Regions from separate parts of the Mesorhizobium sp. M0522 genome, predicted to be linked through region 1. Evidence: predicted binding sites of a transcription regulator. Region 1 holds the regulator's gene; the other holds the start of a gene.
What was found. Region 1 encodes PhoB, which activates phosphate uptake and scavenging genes when phosphate is short. Its sites were predicted from a motif close to TGTCATNNANCTGTCAT; they were not measured.
Positions count from the first base shown of each region.

Region 2: the regulator PhoB is predicted to act here: its motif matches at 1,736-1,752, upstream of NKI58_RS24825 (inorganic diphosphatase).

Region 1 is NZ_JAMYQW010000001.1:293,650-298,497, reverse strand. Features, by position in the region: gene pstA (phosphate ABC transporter permease PstA) at 1-376, shown strand, start outside; gene pstB (phosphate ABC transporter ATP-binding protein PstB) at 373-1,176, shown strand; gene phoU (phosphate signaling complex protein PhoU) at 1,209-1,916, shown strand; gene phoB (phosphate regulon transcriptional regulator PhoB) at 1,933-2,622, shown strand; gene NKI58_RS01475 (ROK family protein) at 2,632-3,876, opposite strand; gene xylF (D-xylose ABC transporter substrate-binding protein) at 4,163-4,848, shown strand, end outside.
Region 2 is NZ_JAMYQW010000027.1:66,624-71,471, forward strand. Features, by position in the region: gene NKI58_RS24820 (multicopper oxidase family protein) at 1-1,271, opposite strand, end outside; gene NKI58_RS24825 (inorganic diphosphatase) at 1,770-2,432, shown strand; gene NKI58_RS24830 (hypothetical protein) at 2,725-3,291, opposite strand; gene tatB (Sec-independent protein translocase protein TatB) at 3,518-3,886, shown strand; gene NKI58_RS24840 (CDP-diacylglycerol diphosphatase) at 3,861-4,793, shown strand.

The DNA of each region.
Region 1 (4,848 bases):
TGAAGACATGCTCAACCTGGTGCCGAACGCGTTGCGTGAAGCCGGTGCCGCGATCGGCGCGCCACGCTGGGTGGTGATCCGTTCGGTCGCCTACCGCGCCGCATTGTCCGGCATCGTCACCGGCATATTGCTGGCGATAGCACGCATTTCCGGCGAGACGGCGCCGCTGCTCTTCACCGCGCTCAACAACCAGTTCTGGAGCAGCAATATCAACGCGCCGATGGCCAGCCTGCCGGTGACCATCTTCCAGTTCGCTCTCAGCCCTTACGAGGAATGGCAGCAACTGGCGTGGACCGGCGCACTCATAATCACCCTGACGGTTCTGGGCTTGAGCATCCTCGCCCGCAGCCTTACCGGACGCAGAGAGGACAGATGACACAGATGTTGTCCCCAGACATGACGATGGCCGAAACGGTCGCCGAGAAGACGAAGATCGAGGTCAAGAATCTCAACTTCTACTACGGCCAGAGCAAGGCGCTGAAGGACATCAGCCTGTCGCTGCCTGAGCGCAGTGTCACGGCCTTCATCGGCCCTTCGGGCTGCGGGAAATCGACGCTGCTGCGTGTGTTCAACCGCATCTATGAGCTCTACCCAAAACAGACGGCCGAGGGCCAGGTGCTGCTCGACGGCAAGAACATTCTCGACCGGTCGCAGGATCTCAACCTCCTCAGGACCAAGATCGGCATGGTGTTCCAGAAGCCGACGCCGTTCCCGATGTCGATCTACGAGAACATCGCCTTCGGCGTCAGGCTCTACGAGAACCTCGGCAAGTCCGAGATGGACGGCCGCGTCGAACAGGCGTTGAAGCGCGCCGCGCTGTGGAGCGAGGTCAAGGACAAGCTCAACGCCAGCGGCTTGAGCCTGTCCGGCGGCCAGCAGCAGCGGCTCTGTATCGCCCGCACCGTGGCCGTGAAGCCGGAAGTCATTCTGCTCGACGAACCGGCTTCGGCCCTCGACCCGCTGTCGACTGCCAAGATCGAGGAACTGATCGACGAATTGCAAGCCGACTACACGATCGTCATCGTCACCCACAACATGCAGCAGGCGGCGCGCGTGTCGCGCCAGACCGCCTTCATGTATCTGGGTGAACTGGTCGAGTTCGACCGGACCGAGAAGATCTTCACGTCGCCCCGCGAGAAGCGCACGCAGGACTACATCACTGGCCGCTTCGGCTGAGCCGTTCCGATCATGCATATGAGGACAGGACCATGGGCGAACACACAGTCGCTTCTTTCGACGAGGATCTCGAGCAGATCAGCAAGCTGATCCGCGACATGGCCGACCTCGCCGGTTCGATGGTCGGCGGGGCGACCAAGGCCCTGTTGAATTCCGACAACGTGCTGGCGCAACGCGTCGTTTCCGACGACGCCATCATGGATGCGCGTCAACGCGAACTGGACGACCGCGCCATCACCCTGATCGCCAAACGCCAGCCGATGGCCCACGATCTTCGCCATGTGGTCGGAGCGATCCGCATGGCGGGCGACCTCGAACGCATCGGCGACCTTGCCAAGAATATCGCCAAGCGCGTGAGTGCGGTCGGCCTCAGCGCCACGCCGCGGGACCTGTCGCATTCCATCGACGCGATGGCGCAGCTGGTTCTCATCCAGGTGCAGGGTGTCATCGAGGAATATGCTGCAGGCGATGCGGCCGCGTTGGCCAAGCTGCGTGCCGCCGACGAGCGCATCGACGTCAAATACACGTCCGTGTTCCGCGAGCTCTTGACCTACATGATGGAAGATCCGCGCAACATCACCGCTTGCACGCACCTGCTGTTCTGCGCCAAGAATCTGGAGCGGATCGGCGACCATGTCACCAACATCGCCGAAAATGCGTATTATGTGCTGACCGGCGAGCAATTGCCGGTCAATCGTCCGAAGCAGGACGAAACGACAATGTCCGCACCGGTGACATGATGGGGGTGCCCAGCCGATGATCGCACCACGCATAATGGTGGTGGAGGACGAGGAGCCGTTGGGTGTGCTGCTCCGCTACAATCTCGAATCCGAAGGCTACCAGGTCGAGGTGGTGACACGCGGCGACGAAGCCGAGATCCGTTTGCAGGAGAATGTGCCCGACCTTTTGGTGCTCGACTGGATGATACCAGCGGTTTCCGGCATCGAGCTCTGTCGTCGGTTGCGGGTGCGCCCCGAAACCGAGCGGCTGCCGATCATCATGCTGACCGCGCGCGGCGAGGAGAGCGACCGGGTGCGCGGGCTTTCGACCGGCGCCGACGACTATCTGGTCAAACCGTTTTCGACACCGGAATTCATGGCCAGGGTCAAGGCGCTGCTGCGGCGCGCCAAGCCGGAAGTGCTGTCCAGCGTGCTGAAGGTCGGCGACATCGTGCTCGATCGCGAATCGCACAGGGTCTATCGCAAGAAGAGCGAAATCAGGCTCGGGCCGACCGAATTCCGGCTGCTCGAGTTCATGATGCGGCATCCGGGCCGTGTCTTCTCGCGCAGCCAGTTACTCGATAATGTCTGGGGCGAGACAATCTACATCGACGAACGCACCGTCGACGTGCATGTCGGGCGGCTGCGCAAAGCCGTCAACAACGGCCGGATGCCGGATGTCATCCGCACCATCCGCGGTGCCGGCTATGCGATCAGGGAAGATTGACCCGCCTGGTCAGGCTACGTTCTTTCTGACGCTGGGCCTCATTTGCGCGCCCGGCGCGAAAATCTCCTGGTCGACGAAGCTTAGCGCCCGCATCGCGCAGCCTTCGCGGATCAGCGGCAATTCGTTCGGCTCTGTATCGAAGGAGATCGAGCCCGAATGCTGGCCGCCGGCGGTCTGGGCGATTGCCTTCCGCAAGGCCGGCTCGATCAGATCGAAGGCGGCGGCACTGGCGCCGACCATCGCGACCGGTGCCGGATCGATCAGCGCGAACAGCGAGCCGAGACCGAAACCCAGCGCTTCGCCGGCCTTGCGGTAGGCCTCGCGTTCCGGCCCATCTTTCTCGCGCGCCCGGGCCGCCAGTGCTCGCATGTCGGCGTCGCTGACGTCGGCGATCGGTTCGCTTTCTTCGCTCATCTGCCTGGCGTTGCGCCAGATGGCGTAGTTGCCGGCATAGGCCTCGATGCAGCCGCGCCGCCCGCAACGGCAGAGCGCGCCGCCCGGACGATGGATCATGTGGCCAAATTCGCCACCCGAGGAATGCGTCCCGGTGAACAGTTCGCCCTTCAGCACCAGCCCCATGCCGATGCCATGCGAAAGCAGGATGGCGATGAAGTCGTCGCGATAGCGATCCGGATTGCGCCAGCGCAAAGCCACCGCCATCATGTTGCAGTCGTTCTCCACCGTTGCCGGGATGCCGAATTCGTCCTCCAGCATGTCGGCAAAGGCGATGTCGGTCTGCGGCGTGATCGGCGACCACAGCATGGCGCGTGCAGGGGAGTCGGTAATGCCCTGAATCGCCAGGGCGATGCGGGCGACACTGCGGACGTCAAGGTCTGGATCCTGCAGCCGGCGCCGGACGATGGCCATGCATTCACGGATCAGCTCGTCGCGCGGCATGGTCAGCGTGTCCAGCCGGCGCTGTTCCTCGGCGACCACCTGTCCCGTATAGTCGATAATGGCGGCCGACAGGAAATTCAGCGACAACACCACGGTCAGCACCGCCGCCGCTTCCGGGTTGAGGGCGAGGCCGACCTGCGGACGACCGCGTTTCAACGAAACGGGCTCACTTGCCTTGCTCTCGGCGAGGATGCCTTCCCGTATCAGGTCGGAAGAGATCGCCGATATGGTCGAATGACTGAGGCCGGTAGTAGCTGCGATCTCAGTACGCGATGGCTGGCCGGCCCGGCGCACCGCCGAGATCACCATCGCCCGGTTGCGCCGGCGCAAATCGTCATGGCGGATTCCGACCGACATTGTTTTGCTTTCCTCCCGGTTGCCGCGGCCGCTCATGAACCGGAAGCCGTCGGTAATGTCCGACAAATAGTGTCGGACGCAGGCAAATAGTGTCAGATGCAGGTTGCGCTGTCATCGTTTATTCCGACGCTCGAAAAAACTCGCAGAGTCATCAAAATCCATCAGAATCGATGTTGACAGCAGCCGGAGATCGGGCCAGTATTTTTTCGAGGCTCGAAAAAATTAGAGCTTCTAAGCTGGTCTTTGAGCCAATTGGTCACGCCGTACGCGGCGCAGGGAGGATATGATGAAGAAATTCACGACCGCCATTCTGGCGGGTGTCGCCATGACGCTGGCGCTGGCGTCGGTGGCGCAGGCTAAAGACAAGGTCATCGGCGTTTCCTGGTCGAACTTCCAGGAAGAGCGCTGGAAGACCGACGAGGCCGCAATGAAGGCGGCCATTGAGGCCGCAGGCGACAAGTATATTTCCGCCGACGCACAGTCCAACCCCGGCAAGCAGCTCACCGACGTCGAGAGCCTGATCTCGCAGGGCGCCAGCGCACTGATCATCCTGGCGCAGGACGCCTCGGCCATCGGGCCGGCCGTGCAGAAGGCACTGGACGAAGGCATCCCGGTCGTCGGCTATGACCGGCTGATCGAGAACAAGGACGTGTTCTATCTGACCTTCGACAACAAGGAAGTCGGCCGCATGCAGGCCCGCGAAGTCTTCAAGGTGAAGCCGGAAGGCAACTACGTCTTCATCAAGGGTTCGGGTTCCGATCCGAATGCCGATTTCCTGTTTGCCGGTTCGATGGAGGTGCTGAAGGAGGCCATTGACGGCGGCAAGATCAAGAATGTCGGCGAGGCCTATACGGACGGCTGGCTGCCGGCCAACGCTCAGAAGAACATGGAACAGTTCCTGACCGCCAACGACAACAAGGTCGATGCCGTGGTCGCCGCTAATGACGGCACTGCCGGCGGCGTCGTCGCCGC
Region 2 (4,848 bases), on a different contig from region 1:
GCGACCAACGCCACTTCCATCACTTCTTGCGATTTAAGAAGGGCCGTATCTGTTACAAGCGACGCAATTTTGCGCTTGTCGGAGCGTAGCAGACGGAAAGACATACCGTGCAAATGGATCGGATGATCGTTCGGCGTTTCGTTGCGAAGGCGCAGAACATAGCTTTTGCCTCGTTTTAGAGCCGCGAGCGGATCAACTGGCCCCGGCGCGTCCCCTCGCCAGGCGACGCGGTTGATCGACCAGAAGGTGTAGCCGAGCGTGCCGCAAACACCCGGCGCCGGCGCATCACCATTGGGCGACCAGCCAAAGACGAAGTCCATTGTCTCGGGATCGGCAAGATCCGGCTCCGGTACGCGATTCGGCCGCAGCGGCTTGAGTTCGCCAAGCGTCCGCCCCGCGCTGGCGCCGATAGGCCGGAATCGGACGAGAACGCGAGGTCCCTTGGCTGTTCTGAGATTCAGGCTGACGATCTCGTCTTCGCCATCAGGCACGCGGAGGGCGACATCGGCGCGCTGGCCGGGCGCGATGACAATGCCCCGAGGCGCAACAGGCTGCGGCAGCGGGTTGGCATCAAGAGCGATCACTTTGGCCGTTCCGCCATCGAGGTCATAAGTGCCGATACGGGTGACATCCGTGACTGCCAAACGCAGGCGCACAAGGCTGCCCGCCGGCAGATCGTAAATCGGGGTGACTTCCCAATTTACCGTCGAGACCGTACCCAGCGTGCCGCCGCGCGCAGCGTTGCGTGCCTTGACCAATTCGATGAACTGGCCGTCTTCGCCGAGACGGAAGTCGCGTATATTGAGCGGCAAATCCTGGTCGAAACCGGCATCTTCGTCATCTTCGACAACAAGCATGCCTGTCAGACCGCGGGCCATCTGATCGAGCGTGTTGCAATGCGGATGATACCAATAGGTGCCGGCATCCGGCGGTATCAGAGTGTAACGGAAGCTTTCGCCCGCCGCGATGGGACGCTGGGTGAGATAAGGCACGCCGTCCATGGCATTGGCGATGCGCAATCCATGCCAGTGCACACTCGTCGCTTCGTCGAGATCATTGACCACGTCTATGGAAAACGGCCTACCTCGCAATAAACGCAGAGTGGGCGGCGGCCCGCCCGCACCGAAACTCATCATCCCTTTGGTGACGGTGCCGGGCAAAATCGACCGAGTGATCGCTGAAACCGGCAAGGTCAGATCGGCTGCTACGGCCCTGCCGGCAATCAGCCCGCCTGCAGCGCCGACAGCTACTGCTGCCGTGCCGCCCAGCAAGAATCCCCTGCGCGACATTCCCGACATGAAGCAGCCCTTTCAGTGGAGTATAGCGGACGTGGTGTTGTTGTCTCTTCGTTCACGAATTTCGAACCCTGGCAATGATTCAAGGTCAAGGTGGCGTAGTCTCCGAAGGACTTCAACTGAAGTTGGAGTTTCACTTGCTTTTTGATGATTGCCACACAACGTCGCACTGAGCCGCGAGGCGTCTACGTGGCAGCTCTCGCCGAACGGCGTGTTGTGGGTGTAGCGTGCCCGATTGGCAGGAGTTACGACGCAAGCTATCCCCTTGCCGGAAATGGGCTCGCCTGAAATAGCACATTTGAAGCGGCCACCGTCTCTTAAACGCCCATAAACGCAAACGCCCATAGACGCTCATCACTCGTCAGCGCTCTATCTCGGCCCATTTCTGCTCGCCGCAGGATCGGTGCAAATACGGTCGTCCAATTTCAATAACGGAACCCTGTAATGCTGCCATCACATACGGTGGCTAGGCGGATGCAGGGCGCCCTGCCCGTCCAACCTCTGGAGACAACCATGCGCGCTTTGCCGACTGTCATGGCGCTTGCGGCCCTGCTGGGCACGCAGCCCGCTTTCGCCGAATTCGTCACAGCTTTCGATTTTCCGCAGCCGAAAGACACCAGCGAATTTTACACGGTTATCGAGATTCCGGCGGGAAGCTTCACCAAATATGAGATCGATGCCGAGACAGGCCATGTCGTCGTCGATCGATATCAGTCCATGCCGGTCGTCTATCCGGCCAGCTATGGTTCCGTTACCAGTTCGTTGGGCGGCGACGGCGACCCGTTGGATGCGCTTGTCTTCACCCGGGAACCCGTTGTGCCCGGTGCTCTGATCAAAGTCCGCGCCATCGGCGTGCTCAACATGGTCGACGGCGGCGAAGCGGATGACAAGATCATCGCTGTGCCGGCTACGGATATCGATCCGCAATATGACGGGGTCAAGACCATCGATGATCTTCCGGCCATCGAACGACAGCGCATCGAGGCATTCTTTCGAGTTTACAAGCAGCTACCTGAAGGCCGCAAGGCCGTTGGATTTCGCCGTGATGGAAAATGTGGCCGTTGGCGAGGCACTGGCATTCGGCCCGCGCGGGCGTTGCAGCGAGCGCCGCGAAAACCAGAATGTAAGAGGCCGTGATCGTCCTCATGCGCAAGATCATAGCACGATCCGGAACTGTCGCTAGTGTGAACGCTTCACAAGTAACTCGGCGGAGAACTCGTACCGCGGGCGCTCACGATCCTCAATCGTCGTTCGCGTCGGTTTTTGCCCTGTTGTCCGTATTTTGTGGCCCGAATCAAAGGCACGGCCAAGCGACCAAAATGACCAGCAAATCCATCGGCATGCCGCGCCCAACGACACCTGCCAAACTGCCGGCATGCATGACGAGCAGCGTTGTTCGAACCAACGGCCGCGATGATGCGCGACACGTTCAGGTTGAGGGAATGCGCGGGTCCTGAACGAGATAGAGCCGCGCAGTCGGCGTGAAATCAGTCACCAGGAATGAGAACGAAACCGTGCTCAGCGGATCGACCTCGCCTTTCCGGAACAGAAGATGGTCATAAGGTTCGAATTCACGACTGAATTCGGCGAAACTATCGGACCGAATTGCATCCGTTTCGCGGCGCGCCTGGTCGAACGAAAGCCCGTCGCTGGAATCGCTTGGCTGGTTGAGAATCTCCTGCAACTCGAACTCGAATTCGACCCAGGCGTGACCGCTGTTGTTGAGGGCAACGATCCTTAGGGAAATGAACCCGGTGGCATAGTTGCCGGAGGCATCGAATGGCTGAACCGGCCGGATGGCGCGTATGGTGAGGGTTACCGGGCTTGCCGACTCGAGTTCCTCGGTGATCACGACGGGATCGGCCCTTGTTCCGGCTCCCGAAGCGGCAATGATCCGGAATCCGCCGAGTTCGTCGGAAAAGGAGTAGGCGCCTGCTTCAAATATTCTGGGCCTTGTGCCATCGGCTCCAGCGAGGAGTCCGCTTGCTGCGAGCACGGTTGCGAATATCCCTACCAGACGTGCGCCTGATATTCGGGTTGACGAGTGGTGCCACATGGCTCGAAGTATGAACGACATTCCCGCGGCCGCATACTGGAATGGCTCAGGCGAGAGGGTATGATGGTTGGATTTGGCGCCGTAGGTCGAGGCATTCAACCGGATCGGTCGCCGCAAACCGCGGAGAGGTTGTCGCTGCCGGCGATATGCGCGAGAGGACGTACCGATGTTCGGACTTGGCATGACCCACCTGTTGGTTATCTTCGTGGTGGCGCTGGTTGTTTTCGGCCCGGAGGAGCTTCCAAAAGTCATGCGATCGGCGGGGGCAATGATGAAGACATTCAATCGGATTGCGGGCGATTTTCGAAAGCAGTTTGACGACGCCGTACGTCAAGCCGAGAAGGAACTCGACCTGCAGGAAACCCGCTCGATGCTTCAGAATGCGATGGAGGACGTGCCGCGAAGCGCTGACAAGGCCATAGTAGGGAAGGACAGCAATCTCGATCCGGCCGCTGAGCGGGGCGCAGAATCTGAACTGACGTCGGTCACGGCCAAGGATGCGAGGTTTAATGCCGAAACGTCATCAAACCAGTGATCGGGCAGAAGAGCAGTCGCCCATCGGAACCATCGCGAGGCTCCCAGCCGCTCCACCTTCACCGTTTCGGTTTCGCCGACTGCGCGCCGGGACTCAAAACCTCATCTCGGGCATTCCCCTCGCTATAAAATCCCTTCACAGGTTACCATTGTTCCAGCACTGCCGTGCTGCAGCCGTGGTCTGTTTGACAATCGTGTTGCTGACTGCGGCGGTCACCGACGTCGGCTCCGCTTCAGCGCATCGCAACGCGCTCTGGCAGGTTGTGCAGACCTGCGCTCTTGCCGCAGCGCATCTTGGCAGCGCTTTCCCCTGCGAGGAAGTGATCCTGCCCAGGCAGGGCGTGCCTGGATCAGCTCTCATTAAATCACCCCGATACCGGACCGAGTTTCTGTTGACGCCACTTACGGCTGTTGCCGGCCTTGAAACCCCGTCTGTCCGTTGGCAGGGCAGTTCCCAACTCTGGAATCGGGCATGGAAAGCACGAAGCAAGGTCTCGGCGAGCCTCGGACGTCACCTTCCACGAACGGCCATCGCCATGGCTGTGAATTCCAGGACTGAGCGATCCCAGGATCAGTTCCACATCCATATCGATTGCGTTGCGGTGTCGGTGGAAAAGAAACTTGTCCTGAAGGGGCCGAAGGTGGAAGGTCCGTGGCAGCTTCTCCCTTTGGCTCTGATGGGGAAACGCTATTGGATCAAGGCAGTCGACAAGCCGGATTTGGAAACGACCAACGTAGTCGGCATCATCGCTTCCGGCCTGCCGCAGGCCCGGGGCGCCATGCATCACGTAAATGTCGTCGTCGTTGGCGCCGAACTCGCCGGCGCAAGACCGGGATTTTACATCCTGACCAATTGGGAAAGCTCAGCGGCCGAGCGCCTTTTGGATCACGACTGCACCTCGCGTTGAGCGCCCACGAGGCAACTGGCGAAGCAATAGCCGCACCCGGACATTCGACGGAAGT